DNA from 3 places in the Serratia sp. KH_031 genome. Region 1 is predicted to be linked to each of the others. Evidence: predicted binding sites of a transcription regulator. Region 1 holds the regulator's gene; each other region holds the start of a gene.

Region 1 (10,257 bases):
AAACGTAATATAGAAGATGGAACGAGTATCTTTATAACCACGCAGTACACCGCTACCGATGACCTGAACGGAATCCGAAATTTGATAGATTGCCGCTAACAACATCAGGTGCGAAGCCATCGCGACTACCGCCGGACTGTCATTATACAACAGAGCGATCGGCTCACGCAGGCTGGCGGTGAACAGTGCGGTGCAGCAGGCCATCAAGATACCCACGCCGATCGCGGCATAGGAGGCAACGCGAGCGCCTTCCACCGAGCCCGATCCCAAGCTGTGACCGATACGGATAGTGGCGCTAACGCCCAACGATAGCGGCAGTACAAACATCAATGAACTGAAGTTCAGGGCGATCTGGTGACCTGCCACCGCGACGATCCCTAACGGCGAAACCAACAACGCCACGATGGCAAACAGTGTCACCTCGAAGAATAGAGCCAATGCGACTGGCATACCGATGCCAATCAAACGTTTCAGCACCGCCCAATCTGGCGCACGGCTGCAATCTGCTGGGGCCTTAATATCACGTTGTGAAGGTGCGCGGCTGACATACCAACGCATCATCAAGAACATCACCCAATACACGCTGGCGGTCGCGACACCACAACCGACACCGCCGAGCTCCGGCATACCGAACTTGCCATAGATAAAGATGTAGTTAATTGGAATGTTGACCAATAGACCAAGGAAACCAATCACCATACCGGGTTTGGTTTTTGACAAACCTTCGCATTGGTTACGCAAAACCTGGAAGCATAGATAACCCGGTGCACCCCACATTAATGCGTGCAAATAACCGACGGCTTTACTGGCCAGTTGCGGATCGATGTTATGCATCATGCCGATCAACAGATGGCTGTTATACAGTACGGCAATAATTAGCACCGAAACACCACAGGCCAGCCAAAAGCCTTGATGCACCTGATGAGCGATGCGGTCGCGTCGTCCTGCCCCATTAAGTTGGGCAATGACCGGAGTGAGAGCCAATACCAAACCGTGGCCGAACAGGATCGCCGGTAGCCAGATTGAGGTACCCACCGCAACGGCCGCCATATCGGTAGCGCTATAGGCACCAGCCATAATGGTATCGACCACGCCCATCGCCGTTTGTGATATTTGCGCGATGATCACTGGGATAGCGAGGGCTAATAAACTACGCGCTTCAACGAAGTACTTCTGCACGCATACACCTTATTTCGAATAATTGAAGGAAAAAGGGTTGCCAAGAGGGGACAACAATAAAAAGTAGCGGGATAATCTCAAAAAGATTGTACATTCTTACTGATAGTAAGCAAATGCTACGAGGTTTTTATTGCGTCAGGATTTGGTTTTCTGCTCTAACTGGGGCAAACTTGTCATAGATGATTTTGACGCATTCAAGTAAAAGAGGTACACATGTTTACCGGTATCGTACAAGGCACCGCGCCATTGGTTGCTATTGATGACAAACCCAACTTCCGTACCCATGTTGTTGAGTTACCAGATGAACTTTTGCCTGGCCTAGAGTTAGGCGCTTCGGTAGCGCATAACGGTTGTTGTTTGACCGTCACCGCCATTGAGGGCAATCGCGTTAGTTTTGATCTGATCAAAGAAACTTTGCGCCTGACTAACTTGGGCGATCTCAAGCTAGGCAGTGTGGTAAACATTGAACGAGCCGCAAAATTCAGTGATGAGATTGGCGGGCATATAATGTCTGGTCATATTATTTGTACCGCAGAAATCAGCAAAATTTATACATCGGAACATAATCGCCAAATTTGGTTCAAGATAGCCGATGCTGAATTAATGAAGTATGTGTTACATAAAGGTTTCATTGGTATTGACGGTATCAGTTTGACCATTGGTGAAGTGGTCGGTAAGAAATTCTGCGTGCATTTAATCCCGGAAACATTGGCTCGAACCACTCTGGGGAAAAAACGACTGGGTGATAAAGTGAATATTGAAATCGATCCACAAACTCAAGCGGTGGTGGATACAGTGGAGCGCGTACTTGCTAGTCGTGAAGCGACGTTGGTAGCCGCAGCCAAACATGATGAAGTGCATATTGATGGTCAATAATAAGGAGGAAGGATAATGAAGTTATTTGGGAAAACATTGATGTTGGCGGGTGTGTTTGCGTTGGCAGCTTGTAACAGTACACCAGAAAAAACCGCTACTGCGCAGCCCGTTGTTGATGCCGATGACACTTGTGGTGCAGCACAGTATCAAAGCTACGTAGGCAAATCACTTTCTGATTTGCAAGGTGTTCAAGTGGATGGTCAGGTGCGTGCCATTCCGTATAACTCGGCAGTGACAATGGATTTCAATTTAAAACGCCTGAACTTCTTGGGTGATAAAGACGATAAAATTAGCCGCGTTTATTGCGGCTAATTAATCGCAACAGTAAAAACAACCCCGGAATATGGAAAATCTGCACCGGGGTTTATTGTTTCATGGTTGGTTCAGCGTGGAGTGCGTAATCCGCCCTCAACACCTTTCGGGCTGAATAACACTTGCCAAAGCTGAATATCACGAGCGCGAAACGCGCCGGCGCAGGCATTCAGGTAATAACTGAACATGCGCTCGAAACGCTCGGAGTAATTATCGACCAGCTGTGGCCATGCCTGTTTAAAACGTTCGAGCCAAACCATCAACGTGCGATCGTAATCAGCACCGAAATTGTGCCAATCTTCCATCACAAAATGTCCTTCGCTGACATTGGCAATATGACGCACGGACGGTAAACATCCATTCGGGAAGATATATTTGTCGATCCACGGATCAACATGCATATCTGTCCGATTAGAGCCAATGGTATGCAACAGGAACAGACCGTCTGGTTTTAAATTACGTCCGACAACGTTGAAATACGTCGGGTAATTTTTCGGCCCTACATGTTCAAACATACCGACCGAAACGATACGGTCAAACTGACGGTGCAAATCGCGATAATCTTGCAGTAAGATCTCGACGTCCAATCCCGTACACCGTGCTTGCGCCAGCTTTTGCTGTTCAGCAGAGATGGTGACGCCGACCACGGAAACGCCGTAGTTTCTGGCTGCATATTCAGATAATCCGCCCCAACCACAGCCGATATCTAGCAACGTCATGCCCGGTTTTAACTGCAACTTCTCGCAGATCATCTGCAGTTTGGCTTCCTGCGCTTGCTCCAACGTCGTGGCATCTTTCCAAAAGCCGCAGGAATATTGCATGTGGCTGTCGAGCATTCGGGTAAACAGATCATTTCCCAGATCGTAATGCTCTTTACCGACGATCCAAGCACGTTTTTTCGATTGCAGATTGGTTAACCGTGCAGCGGCAACGCGTAGGATGTCTTTAAAGCGGTGGGGGATTTTTTTCTCTAACCCGGCAGCGACCACATGTTGGAAGAAAATATCCAACCGTTCACACTCCCACCAACCATCCATATAGCTTTCGCCTAACCCCAGAGAGCCCTCTTGGAGCACACGCTTAAAAAAATTGGGATTTTTGACCTGAATATCGAAGGGACGTGAGCCGTTAATTTCAATATTGGCCTGGCCGAGCAGTTCATAAACAATAGGGTACCATTGGTTATCTTGAATGCTCAGGTCTTCTATACACGATGAACTCATAGCTTCTCCACCACCTTTCTTCCGACTTTATGACCCGCCAGGAAAAAGCTTAGTCTATTTCTGCGGGCACATGCGTATACCTACGAGAACTGAGCCCGTGGCGTCCGATATCCGACATGAACAGAGGGAAAAGTTAAGAATGCTCCCTGAGCAATATACGCAGGGTAAACGCATTCTTAAATAAACCGTGATACGGCAAGCGTACACAGTGGCTACTTGTGATAAAAGTATTCTAAAAGTGTTATTTTGAAAGATCAGCTTTGAGTATATGCCTGCCGGAGTACTGACTCAACCGTAAATCGCACTGGGCAGACATATACATTAAGTGATTATTAATGCAGGTAATTATGACGCGGAGTTAGCATGCTCTTGCTGAGTTACCATTTTTGACTCAACCACTTTTCCCCGTTGGATAACATAACCCAACGCGGCTAAAACAACGGTAGAAACCATCACTGTTACCGTCGCCAATAAAGGTTGGGCGATAAAGGCTGAAACCACCATACTGGCGACGAAACACAGCCCCAACTGCAAAGTGTTCTGCAATGCGGCGGCTTTACCGGTACTTTTTGGGAATGGCATTAACGCGTTGGACACCAAAATAGGGTAGCTCGCACCGTTGACCAGAGCCATCAAACAGAATGGGATCAGCAATGTCGTCAAGGTTGGTTCAGTCATTACGGCGACCAGATATAATGCAACCATACTGATACCGTAAGAAACCAATAGCCATGGCAGTAATGCATTACCGTTGATGCGGCTCAATGCCATACGGCAGCCATAACCCCCCAACAGGAACGCCAGCGTTTGTGGTACATAGCTCAAACCGATATCACTCGGGCTATAACCCATTTCACCGAGGATAAACGGTGAACCCGTCAGCCAAGCGAAGAAACCGGCAGAACAGGCAGCAAAGACCATCACGTTGCCACTAAAGACTGGAGACTTCAGCAATTGCATAAAACTGATGTTGGATTTTCTCTCTGCTGCGGTCTGCTTTTTAGCGCTTTCTTTTAGCAGTAACGTCGGAACCATTAACAGAGCGGTGATCCCAAGCAACACGGCGAAAATGACGCGCCAGCTAAAGTGGTTCAACAACCAAGCACCTACCAGCGGAGCCAACGCTGGTGAAAGCGCAACCAACGGCATAATGGTTGCGAACATGCGGCTGGCTTTATCATCGCGGTAACGGTCAACAACGATCGCCTGCCAAGTTACTGCCGCAGAACACACGCCGATCGCTTGGACAAAACGCAGTGACCACAGTTGAACAGCGGTTTGTACCCACAGCATGCCCAAACAACCCACAGCGAACAGTGACAAACCGATTAACAGTACCGGTTTGCGGCCTAATTTATCGGAAAGCGGCCCCCACAACAGTTGTGCGAAAGCAAAACCTGCTAGGAAGATACTTAAGCTGGCGCTAATGGCTCCAGCAGAAATTTGCAGTTCCTTTTGCATCGCGCCGAAAGCAGGCAAATACATATCGGTGGCTAAGTACCCCAACATACTCAGCCCGGCAAGGTAAAACATGAATCCAAAGTTCTTCATTTGTTTCTCGTTAGAATTAATGGTGATGCAGGTTTGCGACGCGGCAGTGTATATGACTGGATCTTTGCTTGTGAAACGGTAATATTCGCACAGTGCTGTGAAAAAAATTGAAGGCAATATTATGTGGTCCGAATACTCGCTAGATGTTGTTGATGCCGTAGCGCGAACCGGTAGCTTTAGTGCCGCTGCGCAGGAATTACATCGTGTACCTTCCGCAGTCAGCTATACGGTACGCCAATTGGAACAATGGTTGGCCGTTCCGTTGTTTGAGCGACGCCATCGAGACGTTGAATTGACGCCTGCTGGCGCGCTATTCATCCAGGAATCACGTGCTGTTATCAAAAAAATGCTCGAAACACGTCGACAGTGTCAACAAGTGGCGAACGGTTGGCGTGGTCAATTGAAAATAGCGGTAGATATCATCGTTAAACCACAACGCAGCCGTCAACTGGTAGTGGATTTTTATCGCCAGTTTCCTGATGTGGAGCTGTTAATTCAGCCCGAAGTGTTTAACGGTGTTTGGGATGCGTTGGTCGATGGGCGAGCGGAAATGGCGATTGGCGCGACCCGAGCCGTGCCGGTTGGTGGCGGTTTTGCCTTCCGCGATATGGGATTTATGAATTGGTTGTGTGTGGCGAGCCCGCAACATCCATTGGCCGCGATAGCAGGGGAATTGCATGACAACCAATTGCGGCCTTACCCGGCATTAGTACTGGAAGACACGTCGCGCAATCTGCCAAAACGCGTGACTTGGACGTTAGATAACCAGCGACGTTTGATTGTCCCTGATTGGTCATCGGCGATAGATTGTCTACGTGGTGGTTTGTGTGTGGGGATGGTTCCGGCTCATTTGGTTCTGCCGTTGGTACAAAGTGGTGAGCTGGTGGCGTTGCAACTGGGTCAACCTTTTCCTCCGAGTTTGTGCTGTCTGACTTGGCAGCAGAATGCTCAATCACCGGCGATGGAATGGTTGTTGGAGTATTTGGGAGATAGCGAGACGTTAAATCAGGAGTGGTTTAATGAACGGGAGCCGGGGGAGATGCTCCCCCAACCTAACAATTAACGGCGGTAATCGATAAATGGGCCGTCGGTCACTGAACGACGCTCGACCAACTTAGGATGGACTTCGATCACCTGTGATTCTTCACGTTTGCTGATAATGCGATCCAGCAACATAGTAAAGGCCATTTCACCCAGACGTTCTTTGGGCTGATGAATTGTCGTCAGCGCTGGGGTGAAGTAGCGCGCATTGCGCACGTTGTCATACCCGATCACCGAAATATCTTGTGGTACGCGCAAACCCAACTCATCGGCGGCACAAATCGCGCCCATCGCCATAATGTCACCGCCGCAGAATACCGCGGTTGGGCGATGTTTTTGCGATAAAATTTGGTGCATGGCTTTGTAACCAGACTCCGGTTCGAAGTCACCCTGAACAATCCATTCGTCCCGCACTTCAATATGGGCTTCTTGCAGCGCCTTTAAAAAGCCCTGATGACGGCCACCGCCAGTGTTACGGGATAATTGGCCGGGAATTGCGCCAATGTCGCGATGACCACGTTCGATCAAATAACGACCGGCCAAGTAACCACCGGCAAAGGCGTTATCAATAATGGTATCGGTGAAATCGCCGCGCGCCGCGCCCCAGTCCATCACCACCATTGGGATATTGCGATAATCCTCCAGCATGCCGAGCAGTTGATCGGGATATTCCGAACACATCACCAACAGACCATCAACCCGCTTTTGTGCCAGCATTGCTAAATAAGCCCGCTGTTTGTCGAGGTTGTTGTGGGAGTTACACAGGATCAGCGTATAGCCTTTGCTGTAGCAGCTATTTTCAACCGCTTCGATCACTTCGGCAAAGTAAGGAGCTTCGCTGGAGGTTGCCAGCAAACCGATCGATTTAGTGTGGTTAACCTTCAGGCTACGTGCGACCGCGCTCGGTGAATAGTGCAGATCTTTAATCGCGGCCCAAACGGCAGTTTTGGTATCTTCGGCGACGAAACGGGTCTTATTGATAACGTGCGAAACGGTGGTGGTGGAAACGCCCGCGCGTTTGGCCACATCTTTGATCGTTGCCATGTAGAAAGTGACTCCTAAATCTACTTGCATGCAGCATGTAAATTGGTTGTTAATCGTTTGCCTACGTAAAACCTTCTCCAGAACAGCGAAAACTAAGTTTTTAGTGTTGAAGTCGCGAATCGCTTGACTGGGAGGGACATATTTGCCGGTACGCAGTTGTGAACTGCGAATTCTGTCGCAAATTGAGCAAAAGTGGAAGAGGTAATCCATATTATAAGTCGAGAAATGATCACAAGATTTTACCCGCGAACTGTGGGAAAATACTTCGACGTATAAATGCTGTGGATTCTACGCAGCTTATCGCTAATTCGATGAGGAGCTTTTAATGGATACCGATCTGAAAATGTCGTTGATCACTACCGTGTGTGCATTGGCGATGATCATTGCTTTCGCTTTTACTGCCGTGATGCATTAATTCATACCAGCAATAAAAAGGCGCAGCACTCAATTGGCTGCGCCCGATCATTTTCCCGCGATTTACGCCAGATTTTCTGCTACAAACTTCCAGTTTACCAATGCCCAGAAGTGATCCAGGTAGGTAGGGCGCGCATTGCGGTAGTCGATATAGTAAGCGTGTTCCCACACATCCACAGTCAACAGCGCTTTGTCTTCACCCGTCAGCGGGGTTGCCGCGTTAGAGGTGTTGACGATCGCCAGTGAGCCGTCGGCTTTTTTCACCAACCAAGTCCAGCCCGCACCGAAGTTACCGATGGCAGATTTGGTAAACGCCTCTTTGAATTCTGCGAAAGAACCGAAAGATTTGTTGATCGCATCTGCGACTGCGCCAGTAGGTTCACCGCCTGCGTTTGGTGCCAAGCAGTGCCAGTAGAACGTGTGGTTCCAAACTTGTGCTGCGTTATTGAACACACCACCGGTAGAGGTTTTGATGATCTCTTCCAGTGATTTGCCTTCGAACTCGCTACCTTTCACCAGATTGTTCAGGTTCACCACGTAGGCGTTGTGGTGCTTGCCATAGTGATACTCTAGAGTTTCTGCGGAAATGTGTGGTGCGAGAGCGTCTTTCGCATACGGTAATGCAGGTAATTCAAACGACATTGCTTTCTCCTTTATTTATATACAGCGCTATTGTTCCAGTGGCTTATCGCCAAGTTGGCGACAGGCAGGAAAACAGAATTGTTATAATATTTTTATGGATATTAATTTTAACAACTTTCTGGGTGAAAAAAAGGTTTAAAAAGGGCGGTTAGACTAATTGGTTAAAGCATCGGCAATGGTTTACAACATAAAGGGAAAAGGCTGGGTGGAGTGTCCAGCCTTGGAGGATTGTACGGGAATCAACGAATGGTTTTCGGCGTCATCACTCGGCGAGCACCGATATAGTGATCTTGCCAATAATCGTTATTCAACTGGCTGATACGGATATCTTCACCGGTACGTGGTGACTGGATAAATTTGCCGTCGCCGAGGTAAACCCCAACATGATCGGCGGTGCCACGATTGTTGATGCGAAAGAACACCAGATCGCCACGTTCCAATTCGCTTTTCTTGATCGGTGCCGCGTCGCGTAAATGGTACATCTCATTGGCGGTGCGTGGCATTTTGATTTTCACCAGATCTTTATAGGCGTAATAAATCAAGCCGCTACAGTCGAAACCGGTATTGGGTGAAGTGCCGCCCCAACGATAAGGTTTGCCCATTTGGTTCATCAACTTGGCCATTGCGGTTTGCTTGGCGCGCTGATAGCGCTTTTTGTGCGCAGGGCTAAGTTTCAGTGGCTTATCATTACCGGCCAGTTTGGCTGTTGCCATGCCAGCATCACGATGACGGCCATAACCTTTCTTGTAGCCTTTTTTCGGTGGCGTAACGTGGTTTTTAGCAACGCGGGTAGTTTTGGTTTTACTGGTTACCGTTTTTGCGGTTTTTACGCTCTTACTCTTCGTCACTTTTGCCGTTTTTGTGATCTTTTCTGGTGTGGTCGCTTTGGCTTTTTTGGTGGTTTTGGCAGTTTTGACGACTTTCTTTTTCTTGCGGTCATCCGGACGTACATCGTTGACATGACTCTTACGTTGTTCTGCAGCAACACGAGCCTGTGGCGCAGCATGCGCCAGATTAAAAAACAGCTGTGTAAACAACAGCACAAAAAGCGTCACAATCACACGCATGTCGACGTCACCAACCTTGGCTTTAGAACAGAAAAAGAATGAGGCACAGTATTCCCGAAATTCGCGATGTTAAACAGCGCAGAACACAAAAATATTAGGTCATTTTGTGAGAAAACGTTAATAACATTTTCTTAGATAGAAAATCAGGCATTTGACGTATGAAAAAACATCAAAAACAGCATCATAAAACATTAATGCTGAAACAGGGATCGCCAAATATGTTAGTGAAATGATCTGATCAAAAATGTTATTGTAGAGGTATGTTTTAAGCTGAACGTGTCGCTGGAATAAATCCCTGCAAAAGATGGTGTTTTCTTATCACAGTTTCAGCCGTTACAATACCTGCGTGATGTATGTTGTAGCCATAATATGGCCTGAGGAAGCAATAAAATGACGACGACGATTGAAAAAATTCAACAACAGATTTCTGGCAACCCGATTCTGTTGTACATGAAAGGCTCACCAAAACTGCCAAACTGTGGTTTCTCTGCTCAAGCGGTACAAGCATTGAGCGCCTGTGGTGAGCGTTTTGCTTATGTTGATATTCTGCAAAACCCGGATATTCGCGCAGAATTGCCGAAATACGCTAACTGGCCGACCTTCCCGCAACTGTGGGTTGATGGCGAGTTGGTCGGTGGCTGCGATATTATTATTGAGATGTATCAACGTGGTGAGTTGCAGCAGTTGATCAAAGAAACGGCTGCAAAATACCCAGCTAAAGAAGACCAACAGTCTTGATTTGAGTCGGTTAGATAATGAATCGGGCGGTTCCTGTAAAGGTACCGCCCGATTTTTTTATTCGACGTTTCCTTCTGGGGTCGCCAATGGCCAACCCCCCAGACGTTTCCAACGATTAACCAATTCGCAAAATAGTAGGGCGGTCTGCTCAGTATCGTACAGCGCGGAAT
Region 2 (10,257 bases), 1.8 Mb from region 1:
TTCGCCGCTGGAGGTGATATTTCTCCCGCCACCCGAGGAGGCATGTTGGCTTCAGTACCTGATTTAACCAGAGAGCTCACAAAACCACCAATAATGGTAGTCCATACAATAACTTGACGATTAACCTTATTTCCTAGCATAAACATACCTCCTCCGGTAATTCCGCCGCACAGCCGTTGTGCTCTATTCATTACCTGCACTACTCAATATCAGTCTAGTCACCCTAAGAAGAGTGATCCACATGTAAACTTTGATAAATGAGCACTGTTTTGCTTTAAAATGTAACTTGGATGACGTTCCCGACAGCAGATGTTTTTTTAACCATCACCAACGCATTCCCCTAACAAATACGTAATACTCCTACATAACCTCAACTGAACCGCGCTTAATTGCAGATAAAATGCTGCTCAATTTAGAATATTTTTTTGCATATAAATTAACCACAAAACGTCAAGTTATTGTTAAATAAACATAATATTTTTATGTAACACAACAAAGCGTATTTTCCTTGATCGTCAACGTGAAATTGGTCAAAGTTTGGCCTTTCATCTCATCGCAAAAATGCGTAATATACGCGCCCTTGCGGACACAGTATGGTCACTCTTTGTCTATGCGCATTGGACACCACCAGTTAACAAATTGCTTGATTGCCGCCCCGATGGCTGGCATCACCGATCGCCCATTCAGAACCTTGTGTCATGCAATGGGGGCTGGGATGGCTGTATCTGAAATGCTTTCCTCCAATCCGGAGGTGTGGCGTACAGATAAGTCACGTCTGCGCATGGTCCATAGCGATGAGCCAGGGATTCGTTCCGTGCAAATTGCCGGATGTGATCCTGATGATATGGCCGCCGCCGCACGTATTAACGTGGCGGGTGGTGCGCAAATCATCGATATCAATATGGGTTGTCCAGCCAAAAAGGTGAATCGGAAGTTGGCAGGGTCTGCTTTGTTGCAGCACCCGGATCTGGTCAAACAGATCCTCCTCGCGGTCGTTAACGCGGTGGATGTTCCGGTAACACTGAAAATTCGTACCGGCTGGGCACCAGAACACCGTAACTGTGTAGAGATTGCCCAATTGGCCGAAGACTGTGGTATACAGGCCCTGACGATTCATGGCCGTACCCGTGCTTGCTTGTTTAATGGCGATGCGGAATACGACAGCATTCGGGCAGTTAAGCAGAACGTTTCCATTCCGATTATCGCGAATGGGGATATTACTGACCCGCATAAAGCCAGAGCAGTGCTCGACTACACTGGGGCCGATGCCCTAATGATAGGCCGCGCTGCTCAGGGGAGACCTTGGATCTTCCGGGAAATCCAGCACTATCTGGACACAGGGGAGCTGCTACCACCACTGCCACTCGGCGAGGTGAAGCGCTTGCTGATAGGGCATATTCGGGAATTGCACGGCTTTTATGGCCAAGGCAAGGGATTCCGGATTGCTCGTAAGCACGTATCTTGGTATCTCCAAGAGCATGCCCCAAATGACCAGTTTCGGCGCACATTCAACGCCATAGAGGATGCCAGCGAACAGCTGGAGGCGTTGGAGGCATATTTCGAAAATCTTGCGTAACAAAAAAGAGCTGACAGAACTATGTTCGAACAACGCGTAAATTCTGACGTACTAACCGTTTCAACCGTAAACTCACAGGATCAAGTGACCCAAAAGCCTCTGCGCGACTCGGTTAAACAAGCACTGAAGAACTATTTTGCTCAACTGAATGGTCAAGATGTTAATGATCTGTATGAGCTGGTACTGGCTGAAGTTGAACAGCCACTGTTGGACATGGTGATGCAATACACCCGTGGCAACCAGACCCGCGCAGCCCTGATGATGGGTATCAACCGCGGTACACTGCGTAAGAAATTGAAAAAATACGGCATGAACTGATACTAATCAGTTAACGTATTGATAAAAGGCGCTTTTACCTCATTCGGTAAGCGCCTTTTTCTTTGAGATGATTCAGGGCTCATCTCAGTGCGTAAATGAGAATATTCGCATCCTCCCTCTGATGTTGTGTGGTAGACTGCTCACTCTTAGACCGCCTTCGCTGGCCTACAGCCCTCCCATCGATGCCTGATAGCAGCGCGAATCGCCTTTCGAATGTAAAGTTTTGGTCAATTCACGCATTTGGCTAAACAATAGTTCTGTACAGGTGTCTGAGTTTGAGTACTGCGATCAAAGTTCGACTTTGATACGTACCGATTCTTCAGCCACCTTAATGCAAAGAGTCAATATGAAGTGTTCGCAAAAGTTCCACCGTGGCTTACTACGTCCTCGCTACTGGCTAACTTGGTTTGGCCTAGCGGTGCTATTCCTACTAGTACAACTTCCTTACCCACTATTACATAAGCTCGGCCTATGGATGGGACGCACGTCAATGCGTTTCCTCAAGCGCCGAGTTTCCATTACCCGACGCAATCTGGAGTTGTGCTTCCCTGAGATGGACGCAGAGCAACGTGAACGTCAAGTCGTTGGCAACTTCGAATCTCTCGGCATGGGGCTGCTCGAAACCGGCATGGCGTGGTTCTGGTCAGATAAACGAGTAAAACGCTGGTTTAACGTTTCCGGCATCAATCACCTGAAAAGCGCGCAAAAAGATGGCCGTGGCGTGTTGGTTATCGGCGTGCATTTTATGTCGCTGGAATTAGGCGGCCGAGCGATGGGGTTATGCCAACCGATGATGGCCATGTATCGCCCGCATAACAACAAGGCGATGGAATGGGCACAAACCAAAGGGCGTATGCGTTCCAATAAAGCGATGTTAGATCGCAAAGATCTGCGCGGAATGGTGCAGGCATTGAAACGCGGCGAAGCTGTTTGGTTTGCACCGGATCAAGATTACGGCCCACGCGGTAGCGTCTTCGCTCCGTTGTTTGCCGTCGATCAAGCAGCCACCACCAGCGGTACTTTCATGTTAGCGCGGATGGCGAAACCGGCATTAGTCCCTGTGGTACTGATTCGCCGTGAGAATGGCCGTGGTTACGATTTGCTGATCCAACCGGCGCTGGAAGATTATCCTATCAGCGATGAACTGGCCGCTGCCGCTTACATGAACAAAGTGGTAGAGCAAGAGATTATGCGGGCACCGGAACAATACATGTGGTTGCACCGCCGCTTCAAGACTCGTCCAGCCGGGGCGCCATCGCTGTACTAAGAGTCAAAATTCTTAATGCAAAAAGTCCGGCCTAACCAGAGCCGGACTTTTTGTTTAATCATTGGTGGAAGCATTATTCTATTAATGACATTCCTCTTACAGTAATGTTACCCCTCTCGCTCCACCAGCAACGCTTCTAGCAGATCGAGATCGTGCAGCAGTTTTTGTAGCGTCTCGTTGCTGATCTTCTGCGTGGCGCGCAGGTGATACAGCTCACCGCGCTCCGCACGTAATGCCGTCAGGCGGAAACGGCGTTCCAGATTCTCCAGCTCCAAGGCATTCTCAATATCATCTTTACTGTCGATACGCCGTCGTAGCGTCCCTACCACTCGTGAGCTAATCTCTTTCAGCACTTGCGGATCGATGTTTTCTTCCGTATCAGCAATCAGGCGCTCTTCCATCTTGTTGATACTTTCGATCGCCACCTCCGCTGCCGCTGCCACCGCCATACGCTCTTCGGTTTTACTGGTGCTCTTATCCGTGACCAGCACGCCGCGCAACAATAACGGCAACGCGACCACCCCAACCAACAGCGACAACAAAATCACCCCAGCAGCGATAAACACCAATTGATAACGCGCCGGGAATGCCGCTCCATCGCTCAATAACAACGGGATCGACAACACACCGGCTAAGGTGATTGCCCCACGCACTCCGGCAAAAGACGCCACCCACAGTTCACGCGTGGTATAGCCGCCGAACAGCAACGGGTTCTTTGTCATAAAGCGCAGGCTCATTTTCTTCATCACCCATAGCCAGCTAAAACGCAGGAGCAGCAAGGCAACGTAGATAATGACCACCTCAGAAAACAGATAACGCACCTCGGTAGTGGGATCTAACTCGGCCTGCACCAATGAGGTTTCTAGAATCCCCGGCAATTGTAGGCCCAGCATAATGAACACCATGCCGTTAAACACGAACTCCAACATGGCCCAAACGCTGTTAGCTCGCAGGCGCATGGCTAAAGGTGCATTGCGGATCACACCGGACTGACTGATGGTCATCCCCGCTGCCACCGCTGCTAAAATGCCAGAAACGCCAATGTGTTCAGCAATCAGGTAAGACGCAAACGGCAAAAGCAACAGCAACACAATTTGAGTCGCCGGATCGTCACCGCTCCAACGGCTCATCACGCGCAACGATTTACTGTACGTCCAAGTTACAGCGACACCGGCCAACAAACCGCCGATCGCCACTTTCAGGAACTCCAGCGTCGCACCGCCGACGGTAAAGATCATGGTGCCCATCGCCACCGCGATGGCGAATTTCAACGAGACCAAGCCCGAAGCGTCGTTCATCAACGCTTCCCCTTCCAACACGCCCATAATCGACTTGGGAATACGCCCTTTGCCGACAATGCCGCCCAACGCCACAGCATCGGTCGGTGACAACACCGCCGCCAACGCAAAAGCGGCCACCAGCGGAATGCTCGGTACCATCGCATAGATCAGATAACCAACCCCAACTACGGTGATCAACACCAGCATCAGCGCCAATCCCAAGATCTCGCGCCCATGGTGAAGAAACTCACGCGTTGGGGTTTTCCAACCGTCAGCAAACAGCAGCGGCGGGATAAACAACACCAAAAACAGTTCAGGATCGAAATCGACATGCAGACCAAAATGCGGCCAAGCCAGCAAAGCTCCGATGGCAATTTGCATTAATGGTAGCGGCACTTGGAACGGCAACATACGTGTCACCACACCAGACAAAGAGACCACCAAAATTAAAATGAGGATTGTAAAAAAGATTTCCATGCTTTCCTTAGACTCTAGGGTTAAAGCTCGTCGCCCGAGTATGCCCGATAGTAGATCATTTTTTTTACAACGATTAAAGCTTGTTGTGCCTTTCAAAAAACGACACAGCAATTCGAGAGGGATCTGGGGAGGAAAAGCAAGGCTCGGCGATACCGAGCCTTATAGAGCAAGTCGTTAGATAGCCCAGCCACCCGCATAAAACGCCACTAACGCGATAGCGATCAATACGGTGCCGATATTCAGCTTACGCCATTCACCGGAGAAGATGCGGCCTACGACCAATGAGCTAAAGCCCAGCATGATACCGGTGACGATATTACAGGTCAGCACGATGAATACCGCACATAACAGGCCAGACATCGCATCAACGAAATCGTCGAAATCCAGTTTGGTCACGTTGCTCAGCATCAGTAAGCCCACGTACATCAACGCCGGCGCCGTCGCGTAGATCGGAACCAGATAAGACAACGGCGACAGGAACAGAATCATCAGGAACAAAATACCGACGACGGTCGCGGTCAAACCGGTTTTACCACCGGCAGCCGTACCCGCAGCAGACTCGATGTATACCGCCGCCGGAGCCGCACCCACCAAGCCAGAGAACACGCTGCTCAGGGAGTCAGACGTCAGCGCTTTACCCCCGTTGATGATTTGGCCGTCTTTATCCAGCAAGTTGGCTTGCCCAGCCACCGCGCGGATAGTCCCCGTCGCATCAAACACGGCGGTCATCACCAGCGCCAACACGCTTGGCAGCACCACTGGCTGCAACGCGCCCATAATATCTAGGCTGAAAATCAGCGATTTACCATCGGCATCGGCCAAACTTGGCATCGCGAACAACCCTTGGTATTTCACCGCCGGATCGAAGATCAAACCAATCACCGAGATAGCAATAATCACCAGCAGAATGCCGCCCGGTACGCGCAGTTTCTCCAAGCCGAAAATCACCGCCAGCCCCAGCAACGTCATCACTACCGGGAATGAGGTGAAAGCGCCCAGCGCCACTGGCAAGCCGTCTAATGGATTCTTCACCACCAAACCGACACCGTTAGCGGCAATCAGCAACAGGAACAGACCGATACCAATACCGGTGCCGTGCGCCACGCCCATCGGCAGGTTACGCAAAATCCAAGAACGAATGCCTGTTACCGAGATCACCGTGAACAGGATACCCATCAGGAACACCGCGCCCAAGGCGACCGGAATACTGATATGTTGCCCCAGCACCAAACTGAATGCGGTAAATGCAGTCAGTGAAATAGCACAACCGATCGCCATCGGCAGATTCGCCCACAGCCCCATCAGTAGGGAACCCAAACCAGCAACTAAGCAAGTGGCGACAAAGACTGCCGTCGGAGGGAAACCGGCTTTGCCCAGCATGCTCGGCACCACAATCACCGAATAGACCATCGCCAAGAAGGTAGTTAAACCCGCCACCACTTCTTGTCGCACGCTGCTGCCGCGCGCTGAGATTTTAAAATAGCCATCAAGCCCGCTCGCTGATTTAGCGGCGTTGTTTGCTTGAGAGTTCGACATAGTGCTCTGTCCCCTGTGTTTCAATTTTCCGCCTGTGCGTGGTCATTACGGAATCGTTTCCGTCACGTTCGCTTCCCTATCCTTCCGCTTCGCAACAAATCGTGGGTTACGAAAAAGGCAAACGTTTAACTCTCATCGCGAGGTACGGGTGATTTTATGGTGGTTTATCGTAGGCAAACGATTATCTCGTTATAGATAGGCACTAATCAACTAAAGATAGCGGCAAAGTATGCAAAACATTTGGGCGGTTCAACCGCCCAAAATGACAGAATCATTCCTGATGCGGTTAAGATCCTTGTTTTGATATGGCCTCCATATCCATATACATCAGCTCCCAAGCGTGACCGTCCAAATCCTTAAAACTATGTCCGTACATAAAGCCGTAGTCCTGTGGTTCTTTATAAGTGCTCCCACCGGCAGCTTTAGCCTTCGCCACTAAATCATCCACCGCAGCCCGATTAGGTTGCGACAGGCAAATCAGCACTTCATTGGCTTTTGTCGTGTCGCAAATCTCACTGTTTGGTGAGAAATAGTTAAACTTTTCATGAGTTAGCAACATCGCATAAATGGTTTCACTGATTACCATGCAAGTCGCGGTTTCATCAGTAAATTGTTTGTTAAATGTAAAACCCAGCGCAGTAAAAAACTGAATGGATTTATCAAGATCCGCAACTGGCAGATTAACAAAAATTTGTTGTGTCATGAGTTATCTCCGCTTAAAAAACAATCTATTAAGTTTAGGAAGTGGCACCACCAATGCGTTGCCACACCAACTCACCAATTTGCACTCCATTACCGAATTGCATCGGCGGGGTGCGCAAGATCAGCTTATCATCGAGAAAACTGTAAAAGCGCACTTGTCGGCTTTCAATCCAGTTAGGAAATGAACATCCCTCCACCTGATGGGTTATGCGTTGTTTCTCTTCATCGATATGGTACTGACCAAAATAACAAATCATCCCGATAAAAGCGGAACGGATATCGTCGTTGGTTCCTTGGGAAGGATCTTCAGTGGCAAATTTAGGGCGTGTGGTGCTGTAAAGCTGCGCCGCCATAGTGCCATTCGCTTCGTAGTTGATACGCCCTAGCACTTTCTCACCTAAAGGGTAAGTGACCGAACCATCTTCCCGCTTGAATGAAGAAGAAACCAACGACCAGCTACCGACAAATTTATTCGTTGTCATCACACGCCCTCCATTTAGAAACCCAGATTAAAGGGTAGCGGCGGATCGGAATGGGCGCCAACGGGTCGTATTTTGCCGTCGAATTAACCATCAAATAATTTGATTGAAATACTCAAAACTCTCCGATTTTATCTTCCGATTCGTTGTTGCATTATTCAACACATCGGGAGGCAACAACCTTCCATCTAATAAATACCCTGAGGATTGAATCATGAAAAACATCAAAATTTTTGCTACCGCCGTGCTGTTAACTACCGCTTCTTTCGCCAGCGTTGCCGCTGACCAAATCACTAGCCAGCCGGCAGCCGATGCACAAAAAATTGGTGTCGTTTCTGTCAGCGGTGCAACCAACCTGAGTGCTTTGGAAAATGAACTGGCGAGCAAAGCTGCCGCATCGGGTGCGAACTCTTACCGCATCATCTCTGCGGGTGGCCAAAACAAACTGTACGGCACGGCTGAAATTTTCAACTAATACCTACAATGCCAATATCAGAGTTCCTATGATATTTATCACATCGACACGTTATTATAACGTGTCGTTATTTTTTACATCCATAGACATCGAAGAGAAATCTTGCTGATTAACCATAGCTTCATTATATTGGTTAAACAAAACATCTCTATATTTAATCAATTCAAAGTCGCTGTTAGCACCTAGCTTTTTTTTCGCCGTTTGCTTTTGCCCGCTCACTGTTTTACGGTTACGATTGAGTCGCTCGGCAATATCATTGATACTCATACCGGTAAGGAAATAATAAATCACTTCAACTTCACTCGGCGTCAGTAATTTCGTTACCTGCCAATTGGGAAGATCTCTCACGACAATATTACCGCGTTTACGCTTTGGAGGATTGATCAACGTAGCAGAAACATGTCTCGGTATATAACGTTGGCCATGTGCAAGCAGGCGAATCGCATCAACATACTCCGCTGGGCCATCACGCTTAGAGATATACCCCTTAACACCCATCATCAAAGCAGTACGGATAACGGCAATGCTATCCATTGAAGAAGACAATAAGATCGTTAATTCTGGATATTGCGTTAATAATATCTTAACTAATGACAACCCATCTAATTTATCATCTGGCAATATATAATCCAGCACCAGCACATCGCATTTGTTATTGAGTAACCAATCAAATAATTCGTTACTGTGATTAAAACTTCCAATAACTTCGATATCCTTCTCACTTTCAAACATAATTTTAAAAGAATAGTGAATAATAGGATGATCATCTAGCACTGCTAGTTTAATTGGGTAAGTTGACATCTTGATAATTTCCTAAAACTCCCTCTGTAAAAACAGAGGGTTTATACAAATTATTAACTTCTAGAAGGTGAATTCTGTAGCCAACCCATCAATTGGCCCGCACTCGCATAACCACGAAAAATAGCGCTATAACCATCAAAACGATTAGTCACTTCCGCCACACGGTTATTGTAGTAATCCGACTCGGAACTCAGCACGTCCAACAATGTACGCTTACCGAGGTGATACCACTGATCAAAGAAGTCGAGGCGAATACGATCGGATTCCTTGGTCAAATTACGGTAGAGATCGGCACGTTGCAGCATCGAGCGTGCATCCTGATCGGCAGCACGTACACGCTGTTGCAGATCGTCGCGCTGTTCTTCAGATTGTTCACGCATCGCGGCCGCTCGCTGCGCAGCCGCTTGCTCGGCGGCACGAGCCGAACCTCCGCGGAACAAACCCCAACTGACATTAATACCGGTTTGCCACGACTGCTCACGGCCGAAATCATCCTTTCCGGTGTCTTTACTGACCACCCAGTTGATCTTCGGTAACGAGGACGATTTCAGCGCATCCGCTTCGGAAAATGCCGCCTGTGCCTGAGCCTGTGCTTGTTGCAAAGTAGGATGCCTATCCACTTGAGCCAGCAACGCATCCAGTTGCGATGGTTTTAGTTGCCATTGCATCGCCGGTGGCAACGGCACCCGAGTTTCACCCAACAAACGATAAAGTTGGATCTCAGTATCTCGCGCCTTCGCAACCGCACCATCCAATGCTGATTGAGCCTGCAAAAGACGCCCCGTTGCCTGCGTCAATTCGCTACGACGTCCGGGGTCAGCCTCCACAATGCCACTCAACATCGTCACCAGTTCCTGCATACGTGCAACATACTGCTTACTCATATCAATGATCAGGCGCTGCTTACTCAACTCCACCAGCTCACTACTCACCTGCCAAGCCAAATCCTCTACCTGTGCGCTTTCTTGATAATCAGCCGCTTTGACCGAGAACTCTTTACTTTTTATAGTGTTACTGGTTTGACCAAAATCGATCAAGTTAGTGGCGATATTGACACCAAATGAAGGCATATTGCTGTCGCTGGCTGTACGATTGCCTTTACCAAACTCATAACGACGGGAGCTTGAAGTCACATCCACCTGTGGCCAGCGCTGCCCTTTGGCGTTACTCACGTCCTCTTTGGCGGCATCAACTTGCAACTGCGCACTACGAACCAGCGGGCTGCGCTCCAGCGCAGTCATCACCGCGCGGAAGAAAATATTTCGCAGCTCCATCTCACCCGGGCTACCACGAGTGATGATTTGTGATGGCGGCGCCGCCGTATATTTAGGCATTGGCGTTAATTC
Region 3 (10,257 bases), 510 kb from region 1:
ATTAAACACATGCAAAATACCTGCCGTGGCTAATGGCAGTTGTGGTGTCCACATAATCAACGTCGGTACACCTTTATCTACCGCCAATGAGGGGCGTAATGCTAGCTGTAATTTGTTATGGTTTTCTGGAAAGAGTGAGGCGAAGCGATAACTGCGCGGACCAAACAGACTGGAACAGTAGATAATCCCGTCTTTGACCAACAGTATGGCGCGTAGTGCTTGATTTTGTGCCGTGCGGAAACGCAGATCAGATTGCGCACTACGGCAATCTTGCGTTAACAAATCCATTGAGTGTTCGGCCTGTTGTTGCGCCGGAATTAATATCTGATTGATTTTATTGATGGTACGGGTAGCCAGCGCCTGCTGGTTGCGTTCGATAAGCTTAACTTCTTGATAATAACGGGCAAACAACGAGACCAGTAAGATTAGCAACCCAACCGTTCCGGCTAACAGCCAGCGGTAGTGACGATATTTTGTTGCAGCCAGTTGGGACATCAACATCCAGTAAATCCTTGTCGGGCAAGTAGACCTGACGTCTGGTCTACAAGATCCCTATAAAATGACGCTAGGCTAATTCTAGCCAGCTAGTACGCAAGAATTATGATAACGCATTAAATTATTTCAATTGCGAAAACAGAGAGGTAATTTGCCGGTTAACCATTGGATTGCCAAGAAAAGGAGATTGGTGACGTTGTAACAACATAGCCTATACATTGATGATGATAATAAAAAAATCCCGCCGGTTAAGGCGGGATGGAGAGATTAATCGCACTGAACCTTGATAGCCAAGCCACCGCGTGAAGTTTCGCGGTATTTGGCGTTCATGTCTTTACCGGTTTCGTACATGGTTTCGATCACCTTATCCAGTGAAACCCGCGGCTCACTGGTACGGCGCAATGCCATGCGCGCGGAGTTGATCGCTTTAACCGAGGCAATGGCGTTACGTTCGATGCAAGGAACCTGTACCTGACCGGCAACCGGGTCACAGGTCAGCCCCAGGTTGTGTTCCATACCGATTTCTGCCGCCACACAAACTTGCTCAGGGCTACCGCCGAGCAATTCTGCCAAACCAGCCGCGGCCATGGAACAGGCTACACCCACTTCGCCCTGACAACCGACTTCGGCACCAGAAATAGAGGCGTTCATTTTATACAGCGTACCAATAGCGCCAGAGGCCATAAAGTAACGAATATAGGTCTCTGGGCTGACGGATTCGATAAAGTGATCGTAGTACGCCAGCACCGCAGGCACGATACCACAAGCCCCGTTGGTTGGTGCGGTGACTACTCGGCCACCCGCGGCGTTTTCTTCGTTAACCGCCAGAGCGAACATGTTCACCCAATCGATCACATTCATCGGATCGCTAGACAAATTGTCGGAAGAAACTAACAGACGACGTAATGCCGAGGCTCGGCGTGGAACGCGTAATGGGCCGGGCAACACGCCTTCGGTATTCAAACCGCGATCGATACAGGCGCGCATGGTTTGCCAGATATTGCCGAAGTAAGTTTCGATGTCTTGCTTGCTGTGCAGCGCCAGTTCGTTCTGCATCACCATGCCAGACAGAGAAAGACCGGTGTCACGGCAGTGATCCAGCATTTCACGGGCAGAGTGGAACGGGTAAGGCACCGTCACTTCAGAAGATACGTCTTTACCGAAATTCTCTTCATCAACGATAAAACCGCCGCCGATGGAGTAATAAGTCTTGGTATACACTTCTTTGTCGCCAGCGAAGGCATGGACTTGCATTCCATTTTCATGCAGCGGCAGGTTGTCGCTGCGGAAAATCATGCCGCCGTCGCGCGGGAAATCGACTTCTTGCTGGCCGTTAGCCAACATCAGGCGTTGACGTTGCTCTACATCGCGAATAAAGCCCGGGATCGCGTCAATATCCACGGTGTCCGGCATGTTACCTGCCAGGCCGAGGATGATAGCGATATCGGTATGGTGACCTTTGCCGGTCAATGAAAGTGAGCCGTAAACATCTACAGACACACGCGTGATAGAAGGCATCAGGCCTTGAGTTACCAGATCGTCGACAAACTGTTTGCCGGCTTTCATCGGTCCAACCGTATGAGAGCTGGACGGGCCGATGCCGATCTTAAACATGTCGAAAACGCTAATCACGCTAAAACTCCTTAAAGAGATATAGATTATGGCTGCACGGGTTTCAGACCGTACAGGTAGCCGGGATATTCCCCTTATGATTTTAGTGGTTTATCCCGGATGATATTATTTTACAGGTATTTCGTAATGTTTGAGAGTGAGTTTACAGTTTTTTTAAAAGATTGATGCTGTGAAAGGTAGTTTAAAACGCAATCGTTTGGAGTGATGGCGATCGCTTTCCCTGACAAAAGCACGAAAAGCACCGCTAGGTTGTGACTTCTATCATGGCTTAGAGGCTGACCTGTTGCGCTAAACGCCGGATGATGGCTGCCGTCAGCCCCCAGATAAACTGGCTTTGGTACCAAGAAAGATAAATGCGATGGGCGTGACCAGCACGATGGACATCCAGCGGATGATAGCGCGACAAGGTGAGCGCTTCGTGCAGTGGCATCTCGAACAGTTCGGCCACTTCGCCCTCATTGGCACGGAATAATATATCGGGTGGAATGAGACCGACCACCGGTGTGACTTGAAAACCGGTACTGCTGTCGAGTGGCGCCATCTGGCCGAGAACCTTGACCAATTGCTGAGGGATCGCCACTTCTTCTTGTGCTTCGCGCAACGCGGTGGCAATGGGCGAACGGTCTTGCGCATCGGCTTTACCGCCAGGGAATGCCACCTGACCTGCGTGCTTGCGCAGTGAATCGGCACGACGAGTTAACAGCAGCGTTGGCTCCGGGCGACAGACGATCGGGATTAATACCGCAGCAGGGCGTACTTGGCGTGAGATCTGTACCGCCTGCGGTAACTGTAACTGGAAACGATTGATAAATTCGTCCAGCGTAGACGGATAGAGCGATGGGTTCACGAAACGCTAAACTCCCCCAGTTGTGGCAAGATGCGGCCGACTTTATCGAAGGTTTCCTGATATTCCGCGGATTCCTGACTATCGGCAACGATCCCACCGCCAGCGGAGCAGTAAATCTTGCCATTCTCGGTGATCAAAGTACGGATGGTGATATTGGTGTCCATGGTGCCACAGACGCTGATATAGCCAATGCTGCCGCAGTAGGCGTTACGTCGTTGGGGCTCCAGCTCTTCGATGATCTCCATTGCCCGAACTTTGGGGGCGCCGGTAATCGAACCTCCGGGGAAACAGGCGCGTAGTAACTTGGTTGCTGGCGTTTCGTTTGGTAGCGTGGCGGTAATGGTGCTGACTAAATGATGCACCGCCGGGAAAGGCTCAACCACGAACAATTCAGGAACGCGTACGCTACCCGGCTCGGCCACGCGGCCGATGTCATTACGTAGCAGATCAACAATCATCAGATTTTCCGCTCGATCCTTTGGCGAATTAGCCAAACGTTCCGCCTGCTGGGCATCGGCAAGCGGATCAGGCAAACGCGGCAAGGTGCCTTTAATCGGGCGGGTCTGAATCTGTTGATTTTCCAACCACAGGAAGCGTTCCGGCGATACGCTAAGAACGGCATTTTCCGGCAGGCGCAGAAAAGCAGAGAACGGAGCGCGATTGCTGGCGCTTAATTGGCAAAAGGCTTGCCATTCGTCCCCTTGATAATGGGCGGAGAAGCGTTGCGCCAAGTTGATCTGATAGCAATCACCGCTGCGCAGATAGTCTTGAATTCGGCGGAATTTTTCACCATATTGCTCGCGGTTCATATTCGCTTGCCAGTGACTGGTCAATGCGAAGGCTGATTGCGGTTTCGCCTGCTGCTGATTCAACCATTGCCAGCGTTGTTCAACATCCGCATGGCTTAATAAAGTCAGCCGCTGTTGATGGTGATCGGCAATCAGCGCCCAATCGTAGATCCCTATCGCCATATCGGGCAGGGCGATATCTCTCTTAGCCACTTGCGGTAACGTTTCTACTCTACGCCCTAAGTCATAGCCGAACAGACCCAATGCACCGCCTTGGAATGGCAATTGTGGATTGCTCGTTGGCCGCAAGCCAAGGCTTTGCAACTGTTGTTGTAACAGTTGGAACGGATCGTCTTGCGAGTTAACCGTTGTGTTTTGTTGGTAGATTTCCGTGTTTTGCCCACGCGTCGTGAGCGTTGCACAAGGATCGGCAACCAGAATGTCAAAACGATTGTGAGAATGTTCGGCAAAGCCAGAATGCAGCAGCATCGCCCAAGGTTGTTGCGCGAGTGGCGTGAACAACTTCAATAGGGCATCGCGGTGGTAGGGCAGTGATTTAAGATTTGGGGCAGTTCCACTCATGGGCATCAATAAACCTGGCTGACGAGGGCAATTTCTGCCCGCTATTGTGCCACAATCCCCCGGTTGGCGCACCGCTTGCTTCGAAAGAGCAACGTACAACAGGTGCACACTGCTTAAACTAGCGTTAAATAATTTTTCGGTAGAAGCATTTTTTGCGTATTAAACTATACTCTGTTCTGTTTAAAATAATTATTCCTACACTAAGAAATAAACGAAGAAAGCAATAACTGTATTCAAAAAATATAAACTATTACGGTTAGTTTCTTGATGAAATTATTTTTTCTCTTTCCGCTGTTTTAACCCTTTACTTAATAGCATCTTTGGACAGCAAAACGTATTGATAAAATTCTATAAATTCACCTGTTTGTAAGAGTGTTGCTTATGTCGTTAATGTTGAGTGTTATTGTCCCGCTGCATAATGTAGGGGAACTGTTTATTCCGTTCCTTGAGTCCTTGCTGGCACAACGTGAGCAGCGATTGGAAGTGATCATTGTTAACGATGGTTCTACCGATGGCTCTGGTGATATTGCGCATCGTTACGCCGCTCAATATTCACATATCCATGTTATTGATCAGGTTAATTCTGGTGTTTCTAATGCACGTAATGCGGGGCTGGCGGTAGCAAAAGGGAAATATGTTGCTTTTCCAGACGCCGATGACTTACTGATGCCTGAAATGTATTCTACTTTGCTTGAACAGGCGGAAAAATATCAGCTTGATGTCACTCAATGTAACGGTGAACGTTATTTTACCCGCAGTAATACGTTGAGTGAAATTTTTCCTAAGGATCGCTTAAAAAGCACTGATGTGATAACCGGAGCTGATTGGCTAGAACGTGGATTAAAATCACGCAAGTTTATTCATGTGGTGTGGTTGGCCATTTATCGGTTGGATTTTATTAAACAATATCAACTCTATTTCGAACCGGGCTTACATCATCAAGATATTCCGTGGACCACGGAAGTCATGTTCAACGCAGAGCGAGTCAAATATATTAGCCAATCTTTGTATCACCAACGGGTTCACGATCAATCGATCAGCAACCGTAAACGCATCGGTAAGGCGAATGTGGAATACCAGCGTCACTACATGAAAATTGTGGAAATGTTGGTGAGCATGAATCAGCGTTACCACAACAAAATCAAAATCGTACCTGCATTCCATTGGCAGATTACCCGCGAAGCGTTGGGGATTTGCCACAGCATTCGTCGTGAACCGGAACTGGCGGCGCAGCAACAAATTACCGACGAATTCTATCAGCGTGGCATCGATAAAATGATGTTAAGCAATGCACGCGGTCTCCAGCAGGACTGGCATGTGATACTGTGGTTAAGCCGCTTGAGAAAATGGCACGGCGTTGGCGATTGTTCACAGCCCGCGGCGCAATAATATTCACAGCCAGCGGCGCAATAACAAACGTAGGGATATGTCTACTTAGCGCGTATAATCCCCCTCCATTTTGTTGGAGAGATTAACATGCTTGCAGGAATGCCATCATTGAGTCATCAGGAGCAGCAGGAAGCTGCCGATCGTATTCATCAACTCATGGAACAGGGCATGAGCAGTGGCGAAGCCATTGCGCTCGTGGCACAAGAAATCCGCGAAAAGCATCAGGGCGATCAGGTCGCGGTGATGTTTGATGAAGACGACGACGAAGAACAAGAACCGGTTGAGCAACCGGAAGATGACGAAGAAGAAGACGAAAATTATTGAGTACTGAGTGGAGGCACGCCGTGAAGCGTGCCTTTCTTGTCTCTTACCCCTGAACCTGAATAGCCGCTGCCGCTTGTTTCGCCAACTCTACCGCGTGTTCTGTGGTCTCTGCAGTGGCGAGCGCCACGCCCAAACGACGTGTACCGTTTATTTCCGGCTTGCCGAACAAACGCACTTGATTGAAACCTTGCAACGCAGATTCCAAGCCGCTGAAACGCACATCCGCACTGTTTAGTTGCGGTAAAATCACCGCCGAAGCAGACGGAGCAAACAGGCGAATTTTACCTATCGGTAAGCCGAGGAAGGCGCGGACGTGCAGCGCAAACTCGGACAGATCTTGCGAAATGAGTGTCACCATACCGGTATCGTGTGGACGTGGTGAAACTTCGCTGAAAATCACTTCATCACCACAGACAAACAGTTCGACGCCAAACAAACCATAACCGCCCAGAGCGTTCACCACTGTTGCCGCGATGTCCTGTGCACGCTCTAACGCCAGCGCCGACATTTGTTGGGGTTGCCAGGATTCGCGATAATCACCGTCTTCCTGACGATGCCCAATCGGTGCGCAGAAGTGAATGCCATCACAGGCGTTGATGGTCAACAACGTTATCTCGAAATCAAACTTGACCAAGCCTTCGACGATCACACGTCCGCCACCCGCACGGCCGCCTTGTTGAGCGTAATCCCACGCTGTCTGCAGTTGTTGTTCATTGCGGATCAGGCTTTGCCCTTTACCAGAAGAACTCATCACCGGCTTGATAATGCATGGATAACCAATATCTATGACCGCCTGCTGAAAAGCGTTTTCGCTATCGGCAAAACGGTAGCTTGAAGTGGGCAGTTTGAGCGTTTCGGCAGCCAAGCGGCGAATACCTTCACGGTTCATGGTAAGACGAGTGGCTTCAGCACAAGGCACCACGCGATGACCATTTTGCTCCAGCTCAACCAACATCGAGGTGGCGATGGCTTCAATTTCCGGCACGATATAATCAGGACGCTCCTGTTCGATTAACGCCTTCAATGCGGCACCATCTAGCATGTTGATCACATGGCTACGATGGGCAACATGCATCGCTGGGGCATCGGCATAGCGATCGACAGCAATCACTTCCAATCCCAAACGCTGACATTCGATGGCGACTTCTTTACCCAGTTCACCTGAACCCAACAACATAACGCGGGTAGCCGAAGGGCGTAGGGCGGTTCCAATGGTTAGCATGATTTCGTACCTGATTTGAGGATTAATGCGGTCTGATAAAGATGGCGCGCAGTATATACGAAATCGTTTGCGTAGGCAGCCAAACTGTTTTCCATACGACAAAATTGCCATCAGCGTTGAGTGAGCGCCAATGTTGTTGTTATCTAATTCACGACCAGAACCCGCGTTTTGCGGGTTTTTTTACGCCTGAAATCTGGAATCCCTGCTATCTCTGTTATTATCACCGCCTGATTCGGTGCCAACCTGTGGGCGCGCCGCCTTTCCATCTGCCATAAAGAGTTATTGCCGTGAGCACAGTTTCCTTTTCTTCCTTGCCGCTACCCGCCGAACAGTTGGCTAACCTCAACGAACTGGGGTATGCCGAAATGACACCGGTACAGGCCGCAGCGCTGCCTGCCATTTTGCAAGGGCGGGACGTTCGTGCCAAAGCCAAAACCGGTAGTGGTAAAACGGCGGCATTTGGTATTGGCCTGCTGGATAAAATCAATGTGGCGCAAGTGGCGACTCAGGCGCTGATCCTGTGTCCAACCCGCGAGCTGGCCGATCAGGTCAGTAAAGAGTTACGCCGTTTGGCACGTTTCACCCAGAACATCAAAATTTTGACCCTGTGCGGTGGTCAGCCAGTCGGGCCGCAGTTGGATTCACTGGTTCATGCACCGCATATCGTCGTCGGTACGCCGGGGCGTGTGCAGGAGCATCTGCGCAAAAAAACGCTGGTGCTGGATGAAATGAAAGTGCTGGTACTGGATGAAGCCGACCGCATGTTGGATATGGGGTTTGCCGACGATATTGATGATGTGATCAGCTACACACCACCGCAGCGCCAAACTTTGTTGTTTTCTGCCACTTATCCGCAAGGCATTGAACGAATCAGCGCACGTGTGCAGCGTGAGCCGCTAAATGTAGAACTGGATGGTGACGAAGAACAAACCACCATCGAACAGCGCTTCTATGAAACGACTCGCGATCAACGTCCTGCGCTATTGGTCGCGGTACTCCGTCATTATCAGCCATCTTCCTGCGTGGTGTTTTGTAATACCAAACGCGATTGCCAAACGGTATTTGAAGCATTAGAAGCCCGTGACATCAGCGTGTTGGCGTTGCATGGCGATCTTGAACAGCGTGATCGCGATCAGGTATTGGTCCGTTTTGCTAACCGCAGTTGCCGCGTGTTGGTCGCGACCGATGTCGCTGCGCGTGGCTTGGATATCAAAGATCTGGAGCTGGTGGTGAACTACGAACTGGCGTTTGATCCTGAAGTACATGTGCACCGCATTGGCCGTACGGGGCGCGCAGGGTTGAGCGGTTTGGCAATTAGCCTATGCACACCACAAGAAATGGCGCGTGTTCATGCCATTGAAGATGATTTGCAGATGACTATTAACTGGGCGCAGGTTTCTGAACTGAGCGGTGCGCCGAACACACCACTGGCGGCAGAAATGACCACGTTGTGCATCGACGGCGGACGCAAAGCCAAAATTCGCCCTGGTGATATTCTTGGCGCATTGACTGGGGATGCAGGGCTGACTGCTGCCGAAGTGGGTAAGATCGATATGTTCCCAGTGCATGCTTATGTGGCGATCGGCAAAGCCAGCGCACGCAAAGCGTTGCAACAGCTTCAACAGGGCAAAATCAAAGGCAAAAACTGCAAAGTGCGGTTGTTGAAATAATAATCCGGGAGCGCCTTGCTCCCGCCTATTGAATTATTTATACTGTATGAAAATACAGTATTTCAATCTTTGAGGAATGCACACATGGCTGTTGAAATAAAATATGTGGTGGTAAGAAACGGTGAGGAAAAAATGACTTTCGCAAATAAGAAAGAAGCCGATGCCTACGACAAAATGCTGGATATGGCCGATAGCTTAGGCGAGTGGTTACAGCAGGCTCCGCTAGAGTTGGACGAAGAACAACGCGAACGGTTGGGGTTCTTCCTGGCGGAAAACAAAGAGGCCTTATCACAAATCCTACGTGGTAACGCGCCGCAAGATTCGGTGAAAAAACCAGCCAAGCTCAAAGTAGAAAAATCCGATGCTAACGTAAAAGAGGGATCTGCATCAGAAAAGCAAGCTGCATAATACGTTATGTTGCAGTATTGTGATTAAAAAGGATCTAAAATGCTCCGTGAAATAACCTTCTTCAGCCGCTTCGAAAAAGACATCTTGGCTGGACGCAAGACGATTACTATCCGGGATTTCAGTGAATCTCACTTTAAGCCCGGTGAGGTATTACATGTTAGCCGTAACGAAGACGGTCAGCACTTCTGTGATATTAAAGTGTCGTCAGTGGAACAGGTACGTCTGGATGATTTGACCGGCCAGCATGCCAAGCAAGAAAACATGTCGCTCGAAGACTTGAAGAAGGTGATTAAGGAAATCTACCCAGGGCTGGATCAACTGTTTGTCATTACCTTTACTAAACTGTGATCCCTGACTATATCTCCTTGGGTAGAAAGAATAATAACTCGGAGGAAATATGAAAAAGACAGGATTGGCTTTGGCCTTGTTGGCAATGATGGGTTTGGCAAACAACGCACTTGCGCAGGAACAGCAGCCGCGTACTGCGACAATAACGAAATGCTTGGGCATGAAATCGGATGACGTTGGAGCACAGGTAAAGCGTGACTTCCTGCAAAATCGTATCCCACGTTGGGAAGCTGACAAAAAAGTGCTCGGTAGTGACACCATTGCTTGGGTGAGCCCAACAGCCATCACGGGTAAAGACGACGTTTGGCAGGTGCCGCTAACAGTACGCGGTAGCAAAGCGCAGAAAACCTATGACGTGACCCTGGATTGTCAGAAAGGTGAAATTACCTACAACGGCCCACAATAAATTCTCGAATAGCCCAGCGATGCTGGGCTTTTTGCCCTATCGCCCTCACAACATCCCACACAATTTTTCCTCTCCATACATTAATTGACAAAAGAACCCTTATTCTTGAAAGCTGACTGGCGTTCACGGTTGAGCGCTGCGATTCT

Evidence for each region. Region 1 encodes PurR, which represses purine synthesis genes. Its sites were predicted from a motif close to CANGCAAACGTTTGCNTG; they were not measured.
Region 2: AC3ISQ_RS02125 (NCS2 family permease) is a predicted target of PurR. The motif match lies at 6,569-6,586, and genes of this name have one in related genera.
Region 3: purT (formate-dependent phosphoribosylglycinamide formyltransferase) is a predicted target of PurR. The motif match lies at 7,336-7,353, and genes of this name have one in related genera.

Annotation. Positions count from the first base shown of each region.
Region 1 is NZ_CM174496.1:2,281,973-2,292,229, forward strand. Features, by position in the region: gene AC3ISQ_RS10240 (MATE family efflux transporter) at 1-1,179, opposite strand, end outside; gene AC3ISQ_RS10245 (riboflavin synthase subunit alpha) at 1,393-2,055, shown strand; gene AC3ISQ_RS10250 (I78 family peptidase inhibitor) at 2,071-2,367, shown strand; gene cfa (cyclopropane fatty acyl phospholipid synthase) at 2,439-3,590, opposite strand; gene punC (purine nucleoside transporter PunC) at 3,936-5,141, opposite strand; gene punR (DNA-binding transcriptional activator PunR) at 5,263-6,204, shown strand; gene purR (HTH-type transcriptional repressor PurR) at 6,201-7,226, opposite strand; gene cydH (cytochrome bd-I oxidase subunit CydH) at 7,552-7,641, shown strand; gene sodB (superoxide dismutase [Fe]) at 7,704-8,282, opposite strand; gene AC3ISQ_RS10285 (C40 family peptidase) at 8,522-9,349, opposite strand; gene AC3ISQ_RS10290 (Grx4 family monothiol glutaredoxin) at 9,740-10,087, shown strand; gene rnt (ribonuclease T) at 10,145-10,257, opposite strand, start outside.
Region 2 is NZ_CM174496.1:479,101-489,357, reverse strand. Features, by position in the region: gene AC3ISQ_RS02150 (DUF1440 domain-containing protein) at 1-140, opposite strand, end outside; gene dusB (tRNA dihydrouridine synthase DusB) at 611-1,576, shown strand; gene fis (DNA-binding transcriptional regulator Fis) at 1,598-1,894, shown strand; gene lpxP (kdo(2)-lipid IV(A) palmitoleoyltransferase) at 2,241-3,161, shown strand; gene AC3ISQ_RS02130 (Na+/H+ antiporter) at 3,269-4,918, opposite strand; gene AC3ISQ_RS02125 (NCS2 family permease) at 5,093-6,454, opposite strand; gene AC3ISQ_RS02120 (VOC family protein) at 6,741-7,157, opposite strand; gene AC3ISQ_RS02115 (lipocalin-like domain-containing protein) at 7,192-7,638, opposite strand; gene bhsA (multiple stress resistance protein BhsA) at 7,850-8,110, shown strand; gene AC3ISQ_RS02105 (response regulator) at 8,165-8,911, opposite strand; gene AC3ISQ_RS02100 (TolC family protein) at 8,965-10,257, opposite strand, start outside.
Region 3 is NZ_CM174496.1:2,789,457-2,799,713, reverse strand. Features, by position in the region: gene AC3ISQ_RS12635 (EAL domain-containing protein) at 1-501, opposite strand, end outside; gene sdaA (L-serine ammonia-lyase) at 763-2,127, opposite strand; gene AC3ISQ_RS12625 (CoA pyrophosphatase) at 2,396-2,974, opposite strand; gene pabB (aminodeoxychorismate synthase component 1) at 2,971-4,344, opposite strand; gene AC3ISQ_RS12615 (glycosyltransferase) at 4,726-5,733, shown strand; gene AC3ISQ_RS12610 (YoaH family protein) at 5,821-6,057, shown strand; gene purT (formate-dependent phosphoribosylglycinamide formyltransferase) at 6,101-7,279, opposite strand; gene dbpA (ATP-dependent RNA helicase DbpA) at 7,567-8,949, shown strand; gene AC3ISQ_RS12595 (YebG family protein) at 9,034-9,357, shown strand; gene yqfB (N(4)-acetylcytidine aminohydrolase) at 9,397-9,705, shown strand; gene yebF (protein YebF) at 9,755-10,111, shown strand.